4 regions of the Pedobacter riviphilus genome follow, and region 1 is predicted to be linked to each of the others. Evidence: riboswitches for the same ligand, from Rfam matches in the RefSeq annotation. Region 1 holds a riboswitch; each other region holds the start of a gene.
The links. A riboswitch is a leader RNA that binds a small molecule or an ion and turns the genes downstream of it on or off. The one in region 1 is predicted to bind S-adenosylmethionine.
Positions count from the first base shown of each region.

Region 2: it holds a riboswitch for S-adenosylmethionine, as region 1 does, so the genes downstream of both, H9N25_RS01175 (cysteine desulfurase family protein) here and H9N25_RS10200 (SusC/RagA family TonB-linked outer membrane protein) in region 1, are expected to answer to the same signal.
Region 3: it holds a riboswitch for S-adenosylmethionine, as region 1 does, so the genes downstream of both, H9N25_RS08010 (O-acetylhomoserine aminocarboxypropyltransferase/cysteine synthase family protein) here and H9N25_RS10200 (SusC/RagA family TonB-linked outer membrane protein) in region 1, are expected to answer to the same signal.
Region 4: it holds a riboswitch for S-adenosylmethionine, as region 1 does, so the genes downstream of both, H9N25_RS04165 (peroxiredoxin family protein) here and H9N25_RS10200 (SusC/RagA family TonB-linked outer membrane protein) in region 1, are expected to answer to the same signal.

Region 1 is NZ_CP061171.1:2,492,737-2,496,014, reverse strand. It holds gene H9N25_RS10205 (TlpA disulfide reductase family protein) at 78-1,349, opposite strand; SAM riboswitch class I at 1,488-1,594, shown strand; gene H9N25_RS10200 (SusC/RagA family TonB-linked outer membrane protein) at 1,913-3,278, shown strand, end outside.
Region 2 is NZ_CP061171.1:281,917-285,194, reverse strand. It holds gene H9N25_RS01180 (TlpA disulfide reductase family protein) at 1-231, opposite strand, end outside; gene H9N25_RS01175 (cysteine desulfurase family protein) at 270-1,424, opposite strand; SAM riboswitch class I at 1,474-1,571, opposite strand; gene H9N25_RS01170 (glycoside hydrolase family 35 protein) at 2,070-3,278, opposite strand, start outside.
Region 3 is NZ_CP061171.1:1,955,048-1,958,325, reverse strand. It holds gene H9N25_RS08015 (hypothetical protein) at 1-986, opposite strand, end outside; SAM riboswitch class I at 1,197-1,307, shown strand; gene H9N25_RS08010 (O-acetylhomoserine aminocarboxypropyltransferase/cysteine synthase family protein) at 1,575-2,906, shown strand; gene H9N25_RS08005 (homoserine O-acetyltransferase family protein) at 2,935-3,278, shown strand, end outside.
Region 4 is NZ_CP061171.1:990,618-993,895, reverse strand. It holds gene H9N25_RS04170 (peroxiredoxin family protein) at 1-179, opposite strand, end outside; gene H9N25_RS04165 (peroxiredoxin family protein) at 259-1,560, opposite strand; SAM riboswitch class I at 1,722-1,819, opposite strand; tRNA gene H9N25_RS04160 (tRNA-Cys) at 2,728-2,798, shown strand; SAM riboswitch class I at 2,803-2,902, shown strand; gene H9N25_RS04155 (hypothetical protein) at 2,981-3,160, shown strand.

The DNA.
Region 1 (3,278 bases):
ATTGGTCGGTGTCTCACCGACCAACGCTTTATTTCGGTTGGTGAGACACCAACCGATAAGAAATGAGAGTGCTATGCTTATTTCTTCAGTAACGTATCAATCTCAGTATTAAATTCTTTAATAAATTCATCATAAAACTTACCTGTGGCCGGACCATTAAAACCAGTATGGATCTGGGCTACATTACCTTGTTTATCAATTATTATCGTGGTTGGGAACGATAAAAAAGAATCGAGTGCAGGCAACGATTCGGATACCACCTGTTTATCGGCAGTACCTGCAATAACCTGGTCGTAATCAATTCCAAAACGTTCGCGGAAACGTGTCATCACCTTTTTTGCATATTCAGGTTCGGTTGAGCGTTCGTAATGTAAAGCGATAATTTCTACACTGCGGTTTTTGTTCTTTTTGTACCACGGCGCCAAAAAGGTAGCTTCGTCAACACAGTTAGGGCACCAGCTTCCGGTGATGGTCAAAATCACCACTTTGTTTTTATACTTCTCATCTTTTAGCGAAATCTTTTTCCCGTTGATATCAGGAAAGCTAAAATCAAGTGTTTTATATCCTTTTTTAAGGTAGGTGAGTTTATAAGGATCAGGCAGGGCAGCATCTTTATTTTTGGTCCCGGTAAAAGACTGGCTTCCCCTTGTACCTAAAATTTCACCGGTTAATGAGCCATCTGACTGGAAAGTTCCTTTGTAATAGGCAGGAGAGGAGGAGCCAATAAAACTAGAAAGTTGAAACTCATTTCCTTCCACAACGCCCTCCAGATAGCGCGAATCGCCTGTTACGCGTAAAAAAGTACCCGTAAGTTTGTTTCCCGTTTGCTTAAATAAACCTACTGTTTTTTCTTCTTTACCATTTGGCGATTTAAAAACCACATCATAACTACCAGAATAGTCTGCTGTTGCTGGTTTATCTGCCGTTTTAAAACGATAATTTTTTCGTTCAGCAATAATTACCAAAGGTTGGCCAGTTTTATCTTGCTTTCTTAATGTACCAGATAAATGATCGCCATCTATTGCAAATGCGAGTTCGTTATCAAACTGATCCAGTTTTACGAAAAGTGAATCAGCAGTCTGTTTTACCAGACCACCTTCGAAACTTTCTTCGGCATTGCGGAAATATAATTTCTGTTGACCGCTTTTTTCATTGATCTCGAAATTAAAAGGAATTTCCAGACCTTCCTTTACTTTCGCTATGCCGCGCCAATTGCCGAGGGAAACAAAGGCTTTAGATTTTATTTTGTTGAGTTTTACTACCTGATTGGGTAAAGTATTATGTTCCTGGGCATAGATAAAAGTTGTTGATATGGCCAATACGGCTGCTAAAATGGATTTTAGTTTCATTGGGGATGTATATTTATCGACTAAATTAGTAGACAAAGATATGGATGTAATTGCCAAAGAAAAAATATTTCAATAAAAATCTATAAAAACTATAGGATAAATGGAATTAATTATACCTTTGCCCCAGTTATTTTAAAATACTTATCAAGAAAGGCGGAGGGAATGGCCCTGTGAAGCCTTAGCAACCATCTAATTTTTAGAAATGGTGCTAATTCCATCTCAGATGAATCTGGGGTAGTTAAGTCAGTTGTTTGCGTTATCCTTATAAGAATATATGGAGCACTTCTGATTTATGGGGTGCTTTTTTTTTGCCCTGATGCACGCTTGAAAAGTAAATACGGTTTAAAGAAAATTATTCAGATGAAAAAAACAGACAAGCTAAAAGCTATTGATGCAAACCTTAGTGCATACTTCCGAATGCGCATGCCCTGTTAAAATCGCTCCATTTAACAGGCTTTTTTGATCTAACCATTCCTTTGTTTTCTTATAAAACACGGTTATTAACCGTTAGGAATTGTTTTGCCCAAAATTATTATCCCTTATTAACTAATTAACTACACAATATGCTTAAAAATTTAAAATCAATAGCGCTTATCTTTTTGCTCCTCATAGCACAAAAGCTTTCCGCTCAAGATGTCACGGTTACCGGAACGGTAAAGTCGGCAGATGGTGAAACACTCCCAGGTGTTTCCATATTAATAAAAGAAACCAAACAAACCACCATTTCTGATGCAAAAGGAGCTTTCTCTATTAGTGCACCAGATAAGGGCACCTTGGTATTTTCTTATATCGGTTTTAAGAGTCAGGAAATACAAATCAATAAAAATGCAGGCCCAGTTTCGGTCATTCTTCAATCAAGCGATAATGCGTTGGATGAGGTAGTGGTTACGGCATTGGGTATTTCGCGACAGAAAAAATCGCTAGGTTATGCTGTTCAGGAATTAAAAGGACAGGATTTGGCTGAAGCTAAAGAATCCAACCTGGTAAATGCACTGGCCGGAAAAATAGCTGGTGTACGGGTAACCAACAGCCAGGGGAGTATGGGGTCATCACGAGTGGTTATTAGGGGAGAAACTTCCATTGCAGGAAATAACCAGCCATTATTTGTAGTTGATGGGATTCCGGTAGATAACTCTCAGTTAAATTCGGCTGGGGCAAGAGATTATGCCAATACCATTTCAGATATCAATCCGGAAGATATAGAATCGGTGAGTGTGTTGAAAGGACCAAATGCCGCGGCGCTATATGGCTCGAGGGCTGCAGCAGGCGTTATACTCATTAAAACCAAAACGGGTAAATCGAAAAAAGGATTAGGCATTGCCATCAATTCGAATGCTGTTTTAGAAACTTTACTCACCCTGCCTGTTTATCAAAATGCTTTCGGTCAGGGATCTGAAGGCAAGTTTAGTTACGTAGACGGTGCAGGTAAAGGCATTAACGATGGCGTAGATGAAAGCTGGGGACCTAAATTGGATGGTAGACTAATTCCACAATTTTTTTCGAAGGGAGTAGCCGTTCCTTTTGTGGCACATCCCGATAATGTGCGCGATTTCTTTCAAACAGGATATTCATTGAACAATGGGGTATCGGTTGCAGATGCCGGTGAAAAATATGATTACCGGATATCATATAATAACCTAAAACAGGTGGGGATCGTACCTAACTCTGGTCAGGGCAAAAATTCGTTTGTGCTCAATACATCATTAAAAATAACACCGAAGTTAACCTTAACTGCCAATGCAAATTATAGCAAACTTAACTCTGATAATTTACCTGGAACAGGCGGTTCGAGATCAACCAGTACGATGTTGCAGTTTACCTGGTTCGGCCGCCAGGTTGATATTAACCAATTGAAAAACTATTTGGACGAAAATGGAAAAACGTTTAACTGGAACAACAGCTATTACAGCAATCCTTATTGGGTAGCAT
Region 2 (3,278 bases), 2.2 Mb from region 1:
GGGCTTTTTATATACCGAAGCCCTTAGCGGATCGGCGATCTCACCTTTAAAAGCAAAAGTGCCGTTTTTTAATTCAGTGGAGTCTAAAATCGATTTACCATCTTTCGAATAGCTCAAGTAAATTTTCTCATTCCCCTTATCATTTTTTAGGGTTCCGTTTAACGAGAATGGTTTTTGTGCCAGTGCAGCTAGTGGTAGTACAGCAACTGCAACGAGTAGTGTTTTTTTCATTTCAGATTAATTTATTGATGTATGATTAGGAATTATTTTTAAGCGTAAAGGAGGTTTGATTGTTCCTGACGATTGCGGTAAAGGCTGTTCAACAGTGCAACCACTTCATCGATTTCGGCCTGGGTATTAAACCTGCTGAAAGAAAACCTGATTGTTTCTTCATTTTTACCAGTTCCCAATGCTTCAATAACATGCGATGAATGATTGGAAGAACAGGCGCTTCCTCCCGAAACAAATATGCCTGCCCTGTCTAAAGTTTGTAACAAATCTGCACCATTGGGCAATGCGGGTAATGAAACACTTAATACCGTAGATAAGCTTTTATCAGGATGATCTGAATAACCGTTAAAGTTTATTTCAGAAAGGCTTGTAAGCCCGTTAAGCAATCTTTTTTTAAGTGAATGGATATGTGTTTCGTAAAGGTTTTGGTTATCATAGGCATGCTGAAGTGCCGCTGCCATCCCTACAATACCTGCTACGTTCTCGGTACCTGCCCGCTTTCCCGATTCCTGCCCTCCTCCCTTAATAAAAGCACGCAGATTAGCCGGTTCTTTTGCATATAGAAAACCAACACCTTTCGGCCCATGAAACTTATGCGCCGAGCCCACCAGAAAATCGGGCGCCAGCTGGCGGGTGTTAATATCGATATGGCCAATGGTTTGCACCGTATCTGAATGGAATATCGCACCATGATGCTCAGCAAGATCGGCAATTTCCAAAATGGGATTTAAATTTCCTATTTCATTGTTACCGTGCATTAAGGATATTAGTGCCGGTTCTTCATTTTCGAGCAAAGTATCCAGCTCAGCGAGCGATAATTTGCCTTTGCTATCGTTTTCCAGATATACCAATCTGATTACACCACTGTCTGCCAAAGCTTTAAGTGTATTTAAAACAGCATAATGCTCTAATCTGGAAGTAATAACAACCCGGATATTATGGTTATAAACTGCTGAAAGTAAAGCTGTATTATCGCCTTCGGTTCCGCCAGAAGTAAAGAAAATATTTCCTGGTTCTGTATATAAAGTATCCGCAATAATTTCTCTCGATCGCTCTACGGCTTCTCTGGCATACCTGCCTAAAGCGTGTGCCGAAGACGGGTTTGCAAATGACTCAAAAATAAAGGGCTTCATGGCTGTAAAAACCTCACTGGCAAGTGGGGTGGTCGCTGCATTATCTAAATAAATACTCATCTTTCAATTTTAAATCATCACTGCTTATTCAGATTTCCGGAGAAAGTTATTCTTATCTTTCCCTTACGGGAAGGATTTAGCACCTTATTTGGCAACAGGTTGCTAAGACATCACAGGGCCTTTTCCCTCCGTCTTTCTGGATAAGTCAAAAATATATTAACGGCACAAATGTATATAATTTCTATGGATATTATAGTCTTTAATTTGATTTTTTTGTGCTAAGCCAATATTATGTATATAATTACAGCGTTGTGACATTAATAGACAAGATTTGAACTCTGCAATCACTGTTTTTCAAAACAGTTGATGAAAAACATTACCTTAGAACCGAACACATTAAAACACTGCCAGATTTTATCTAACCATTGTTTTAAGCTGTAAAAAAGTTTGACTGAACCGAAAAACATTTACTAGAAAAAAGTCAGCTGAGTAATGTAATACTGCATTATTTCCTTTTAACGGAATTTAGATATTGTTTCGTTTTAGACCCGATAATTTATTAAGCCACAGCTATAATAATTGTTACAGCGCATAGTGATCTACACTGCCTCCCATTAAGGCAGTGTAATCCAACTTCATAAAAATCACCCAAAACGATGGAATAACTTCTTAAAGGAATGATCGAAGATCATCTAGGTTAATACTTTAAGGCTTCAGTAATTCTAATACAGGTACTTCTACAGATTTAATTACTTTGTGTAGCGTGTCATTATTCTGCTCGAAAATTACAATTTCATTCTTACCCTTTTTTAGCCAACAACCTGGTAGGTACAGCGTTTGTTGGGGACCAACGCTCCAGTAACGTCCTATATTTATTCCGTTAATAAACACGATACCTTTACCCCAATCACGCATATCAAGAAAAGTATCACCAGTTTTTGTTAGAGAAAAACTTCCTTCGTAAAAAGCTGGTCTTCCAACTGTTGCCGTATTTTTTGCCAAGGCTAAATTAGGCACAACCTCCATAGGCAACTTATACATATTCCAGTTTCCGCTAATAGTTTGTCCATTAATAATTACCGGAGAAATGATACCTTTTGTACTGTTAATGATTTTTGCCCCGTAGTTAATACGCCCCATATTTTCAACTACAATATCTAAAACGGCATTAAAAGGAATGTCAATATCACAATCATATTTTTTATAATAGCTGTTTAATTCAGCAACCTTAGTTCCGTTGACATACACAATGGCATAATCACGCAAACCAGCCAACTCTAGTTTACCACTAATAGGCTGATTAAATTTTTTGCTGTACCAAATGTAGCCATGTCCTTGATTTAAAGCTTCAAAAGTTAAAGGATTATCGTCATTTACTGGTGTAATTTTACTTTTAATATCTTCCAAATCAACTGCTTTTGTTAAAATAATATCCGGAATAGCAATTAAAGGAATTTTTGCCGGAACAGCTGGAGTTTCTGGCTTCTTCAGCAAATCTCTTAAAGCATTGTACTTTTCGGTAGCCCAACCAGCCTCACTAATTGGCGCATCATAATCATAACTGGTTAAATCTGGCTGAATATCATGTTTGTTATCATAATTTGCGCCTGATGTAAAACCGAAATTTGTACCTCCATGTACCATATAATAATTAAAAGATACGCCACCATCTAAATATTTTTGCGTTTGCTTAACCACTGCTTGCGTAGAAACTTTAGGAAAAGGCTCTGCCCAATGGGCTAACCAGCCAGGATAAAATTCTGCTACCATATAAGGTCCTTTACCACCATTGTATTTATTCACCAATTCCTTAAGCTTGGTTACATCATCTTCACCATTTGCAGTTGGTAAAGCTCCTGGTAATGCGCCCCCCTCAAAAAGCCAACTTCCGTCTGAAGTAAAAAATGGCACATT
Region 3 (3,278 bases), 540 kb from region 1:
AAGGAATAATTTGCCTCCAAGGGCTCATTAGTCTGCGCTAAACGTTGCGATCCAGTATTGGCTGGACAGGCAATATCTCCTGCTGCATCATAAACCAGCCTAGCTCCATTTGCCAATAATTCTTTTGGTACATATACCTGCACTTTGGTAATCGAATAACCAGAAGGAAAATAACGCACATAATAACCGTCAGGGTGTTTAGTCCAGATACCACTTGGCACATCGCTTCTTGGAGGAGCCATACCTGCTATAATGGCGTACTTTTCCATGTCGGCATAAGTATAATTTCCAGAAGCTACTAGTTGGCGAATATTATTTTCTGCTTCAAAAACGGCCCTCACGCCTGATGGTAACTGATCTTTAGCTTTTTCCATTACATCAAAAGGCAAAACACCTAAAGCACCTCCTTCTAATTGCGTAAGTTGTTTCGGTGTTAATAATTTTATCGCAGTAAGTTTAACCTGTCCATTGAAATCGGCAAATTTCGTTCTGGCGATAATGGTCCATAACAACGTCTGGATATCATGTTGTTCAACATCAGGATGTTTTTCTGCACTTTTAAGTATAGAAACCACAATTTCTTCTTTCGGCCCTAAAACTGGGGCAAACATATATCCATCTCCTTTTGATGGCGCAAAAGTTCCGGCTTTTAGGCAGTAGCTTTTATTGGTCATTTCGTAAAGCCCCTCGCAAAGCACGAAACCGCCTTCTGGATTTTTAGGCAGTAAATACAAGGGCTGGGCTTTTAAATTTAATGAATTAATAAAATCAGGCTGTTTTTCGCCTTCTCTATTTACATCTTCAAAATTAGTGGTAATGGCAGCAGGTTGCTTTAAAAACTTGTCTACGCCTAATGCTTTAGCACCCTGGGCCGTGCCAACTTTTAGTAATTTGTCCTTCAAACCACCAAACTGGGCGTTTGCATTACTTAAACACATTGCAGTTAGTAGCAGGCCTAAACCTAAAGCTTTTATATTTTTCATCATGATTAAATTTAGATAGGTAACACAAACTTAGAATTTTAAGCGTTAATTTTATATTAAAAGTTTTAGTTTGGTATATCGCTATAAAAATACATCACTCATTTTCAATGTCTTAGTGTAAATTCGAAATTTTATTTTGTCGATTAAAATTTAATTCAGACATTTGGAATATTATTTGGCGGAAAGCTAAATAAAAGTCAATCTTCACAGGTTGATTTATAAAGAAGTGGCGAGAGACTGGCTCGATGACCCACTGGCAACCCTCAGAAAGAGAAGGTGCCAATTCCTGACCGGATAACATGGTGTTATTTGGAGATATAAATTAGAACTGATGAAAACATTAAATCTTCAATCGCTGGGCGAACCCAAATCAAACCTTAAGAAGTTAGAACGAGCTTCTATTTCTATTACTTGTTGTGATATGCGCGCGATTGCTTGTATGTGCTGTTGCATACTGTAATTTAAAAATCTTCCTTTTTTGTTTCTTTCAAACTGGAAGGTCCCGAAAAATCGGGATACGCCTTGTTACATTTTACGATTGCCCAAAATCTTAATGCATTTACCCACTCAACAATTAAAAAAATAGATACTATGTCAACATCATATAAATTTGAAACTTTACAATTACACGCTGGCCAGGAAATAGATCCAACAACAGGTTCAAGGGCTGTTCCCATTTACCAAACCACTTCTTATGGTTTTAAAAACGCTGAGCATGGCGCAAATTTATTTGCCTTAAAAGAATTTGGCAATATCTACACCAGGATTATGAATCCTACCAACGATGTTTTCGAAAAACGTATAGCAGCCTTAGAAGGTGGTGTAGCTGCTTTGGCTGTTGCATCGGGGCAAGCTGCTCAATTTATAGCGTTAAATAACATATTGGAAGCTGGTGATAGCATTGTTTCTTCATCTCACATTTACGGTGGAACTTACAACCAATTTAAAGTAGCTTTTAAACGTTTGGGTATACATGTCGATTTTGCAAATCCAGATGTACCTGAAGAATTTGAAGCTAAAATTACCGATAAAACTAAAGCCATTTATCTCGAAACCATCGGAAATCCGGCGTTTAGCGTTCCAGATTTCGAAAAAATTGCCGCCATTGCAAAAAAATACGATCTCCCTTTAATAGTCGACAATACTTTTGGTGCAGGAGGTTATTTGTTTAAACCATTGGAACATGGTGCCAATATTGTTGTAGAATCTGCAACGAAATGGATCGGTGGCCATGGAACAAGCATTGGCGGAGTAATAGTTGACGGTGGAAATTACAACTGGGGCAATGGCAAATTTCCTCAGTTCTCTGAGCCTTCTGAAGGCTATCATGGTTTGGTTTTTAGTGATGTTTTTGGTATCGGTGGACCATTTGGAAACATCCAGTTTATCATCCGTGCCCGTGTAGAGGGATTAAGAGATCTTGGGCCTGCCCTATCGCCTTTCAATTCTTTTCTTTTATTACAAGGATTAGAAACATTATCGCTCCGCGTACAACGTCATGTAGATAATGCATTAGAATTGGCCACCTGGTTAGAAAACCATCCATTAGTTAAAGAAGTTCAGTACCCTGGCTTAGCCAGCAGTAAATACAATAACCTGGCTAAAAAATATTTAAGCAATGGTTTTGGCGCAGTTTTATCTTTCGAGTTAGCCGGAAGCAAAGAAAATGCAACACAGGTAATTGATAGCTTAAAACTGGTATCTCACCTGGCCAATGTGGGTGATGCAAAAACGCTGATCATTCAACCTTCGGCCACAACACACCAACAATTAAGCGAAACGGAACAATTAGCTGCAGGTGTAAAACCGAATGCTTTAAGGGTATCAGTAGGCATTGAGCATATTGATGATATTAAAGCCGATTTCGAACAGGCATTTGCAACAATTAATGCTTCAGTTCCAACAGAGAGTTTACAAGCCTAACCGTTAATATTCCGAATACAACAAAACAATGAGTACAGCATCAACATATCATTATAACAAACAGTTTAAATTAGAAAGCGGAAAAAAAATCCGTAACCTGCAAATTGCATATCAAACTTATGGCAAATTAAATGCAAATAAAGATAATGTGATTTGGGTTTGCCATGCACTTACTGCCAATGCTGATGTTTTTGAATGGTGGGAAGGTTTGTTCGGTGAAAATGCTTTATTCAATCCGGAAGAGCATTATGTTGTTTGTGCTAATGTTTTAGGCTCGCATTATGGTAGTACAAACCCATTAAGTACTAATCCGGTAACGGGCTTACCTTATTACCTTTCTTTTCCGCAGTTTACCATCCGCGATTTAGTATC
Region 4 (3,278 bases), 1.5 Mb from region 1:
AGTTCGAAATTAAAAGGCACTTCTGTTTCAGCTACCTTAAAAACACCACGCCAAATTCCTTCTTTTATAAATTTTTTGGCTGTTTTCGGTTCTTCATGCACCTTATTTACAGCAAAGGCTGTTGTAGAAATGAGCGATGCCAGTGCCAGCACCTGCATTTTAGCAAAGTAAGTTTTCATCTTGTATAGTTTTAAGTGTAGGTTAAAATATAGGCTGCAATGAAATACAGCCTAATATTTTGTTTATACTTAGTTTAGGTTATTTACTTTTTAGTGTTTCTGCTGAAGCCAGTTTTTCGGGTACTGGTTCAGCAATCAGCTCGTCGAGCACTTTGTTAAATTTGGTTTCGTAATCGTTAAAGTATTTTCCGGTTACGGTGCCTGTATAGCCGGTATAAATTTCTCTTACATTTCCTTTTCTATCGATAATGATGGTTGTTGGAAAAGCAATGAATTTATTTAGCGCAGGCAGTTTTTCAGCCACTACTTTTTTATCGGCAATGCCACCAAACAGGATATCGTAAGTGATACCATATTTCTCTTTCAATTTACCCAACGTGTATTTGGCATATTCGAGATCATCTTTTTGTTCGAAACCAATCGCAATGGCTTCCACGCCTCGTTTTTGGTTCTTTTTAAACCATGGCGAAAGAAAAACCGTTTGATCGGTACAATTTGGGCACCAGGTACCAATCGTTTCAATAATTACGACCTTACCTTTGTATTTATCATCACTTAAGGAAACATTTTTTCCTGTTAGATCTGGAAAGGTAAAATCAAGTTTTTTATAACCTTCTTTAAGAAAAGTAAGCTTGTAAGGATCAGGAAGCTCGGCATTTTCGTTGCGCTGGCCATCAAATTTCAGGTTTTTATAAATTCCGAAACCCTGTTCACCAGTAATGCTGTTATCGTCGTTAATTTTTCCTTTTACAATAAAAGGACTTGGTCCGGTAAAGCCAGACAACTCAAATTCATCACCCTGTACAGTACCTTCAAGCTCCCGTGTATCGCCCACAACAGTCATGATTACTCCGGTAAGTTTATTTCCATTCTGCTTTAATAAAGCAATAGATGCTGGTACAGCTTCTTTGGTATAGGTTTTTATTTCCCACTTGCCAGAGATATTGTGTTTTGGTGCGATATCTTTTCCAGGTTCTACAAAGCGGTAATTTTTACCATGCTCTGCTACAAAGGGAAGTGAATTGCCCCTGAAACCAGGTACCAGACTGCGGTATTCGCCCGATAAAGTGCCATCAGTTTCTATTTTTGCCACCAAAGCAGCATCGTAGGTATTCATTTTTACATAGATGGAATCATCACCACGTCTTTCTACATGAAAATCATCACGTCTGGAGCCATTAATTAAAGTTAAGATGGCCGTTTGAGGATTTTTACCTTTTAATTCGAAGTTAAATGGCACTTTTGATTCGCTTACATTAAACTCGCCCCTCCAAATCCCTTCTTTTGGGAATGGTTTTGCCACCTTGGCGGATGCAATGCCTCCCAGTAACAGGACTGAGGTGGTTAGGCATGCAATTCTTGAGGAAATTTTCATTTTCATAATCATCATTATTAGTTAAACACTATCGTTTTAGAGTTTTTAATAACAAGGCACGATTTCTCCCACAGAAAACCATATAGCACAGATACAGGCTGTTTAAACAACTGTTATGCTTTTAATGAAATCCCTAACAGGAAACGTGAGTTTACTTGTTATTGGTTAATTTATAATCTATTGCTAGATCAGTTTGAGCACTTTTTCCTATGGAAAGTTGCTAGAAGTTCAACGAGTACTGACTCTCCCTTCTTCTGTATAAATCAACTAATTAATGGTGGTGAATTAATTAGAGTAATAACCTAAACTAGTGGTGGTGATTAGTTTGGGCTGTTCCTGATACCCCGGCAACTTATTGACTTAAATACATGACCACCATAATATTCTATCAAAAGGCCCCGGGGTACCAGGATTTTTAAATAAGAATATCTGAATGAAAACCTTTAACAGGTGATCTGTATCTTAGCTTATATTAGCGGCAACAGCAGTTATACTGATCTGAATAATTGATCAGGGGATATGGCTGAGGTTGTCTGCGGAGTTTCATCTTGAACGTAAATTTGCTAGTGAACTATTATTTTTTTTGTAAAGGTATAAACTTCGTTTAATTTAAACAAGTATTCCTATAGATTTTATAGACTTTATCAGTAAACAATTGATTTACAGAAATATAATTTACAATTAAAGAAGAAATTGGACTGAGGGAATTATGCAAGGGCGTAGCATTAGGCCGTTCGGAGAGGCAGGTATCTTAACAAGAAAGCAAAAGAGTAGTGATGATAGGTATAGGCGAATCGTCATTTCCTTCGCTAAGCAAAGGAAATGACGACCGATTTTCTAAATCAGTCTTTGTTAACGCAGTCAAGAATCTTTAACCTTAATTTATTGAATACTAAAGTCATCTTGTAAATCTAGTTGCATCCGATAACTATCGGATCACGATGGCGAGTTGTATGCGAGTAATCATCATCCTCACCTTGTTTCAGGATCTACCTGCAATTTATTTTAAATACACAAACAACTAAAAACCAATAAATTACACCATAAAACAAGCTCAACAATCAGAAATCTCACAAAAAAACTACTATTTCTATAGAAATTATAGTAATTAATTTTTACTTTTGCTGAGTCTTCTTCAAAAAGTGAATCTAAAGCTACTTGAAAAGACCATATAGTCATGTGGCCGAGTGGTTAGGTAAAGGTCTGCAAAACCTAGTACGGCGGTTCGATTCCGTCCATGACGTCTAATACTTATCAAGAAAGACGTAGGGAATGGCCCTTTGATGTCTTAGCAACCTGTTGTGTAACAAGGTGCTAATTCCTTCTGCAATGGCAGAAAAGATGAGTTTGAAAGCAGATTTCTTAACTGTTTTCGGCGAACAATCAATGGCCATCCCCTTCAAATTGGTAACCTAAACTTAATAATATGTCAGTTTATTTTGATTATCCATCCATCAGGGATTTTTTCGAGATCCACGGAAACACTTCCTGCGAAAAATTAGATGATTATGAACATTGTAAGGCAGAATCAGACCGGCTTTATAATGAACAGCTTAATGAGATCGATGAAGAAATTCTGCATGATCAACCCAAAACCGACACTTAAAAAGTACTCAAATCTTTTAAAAGCTCTCTTAAATAAACAAGCCTAAAATGTATTTAACACCACCTAGACTACTCATTCTACTTAAAACCTCGTTCATTATAGTTTTAACCTTCTTCTT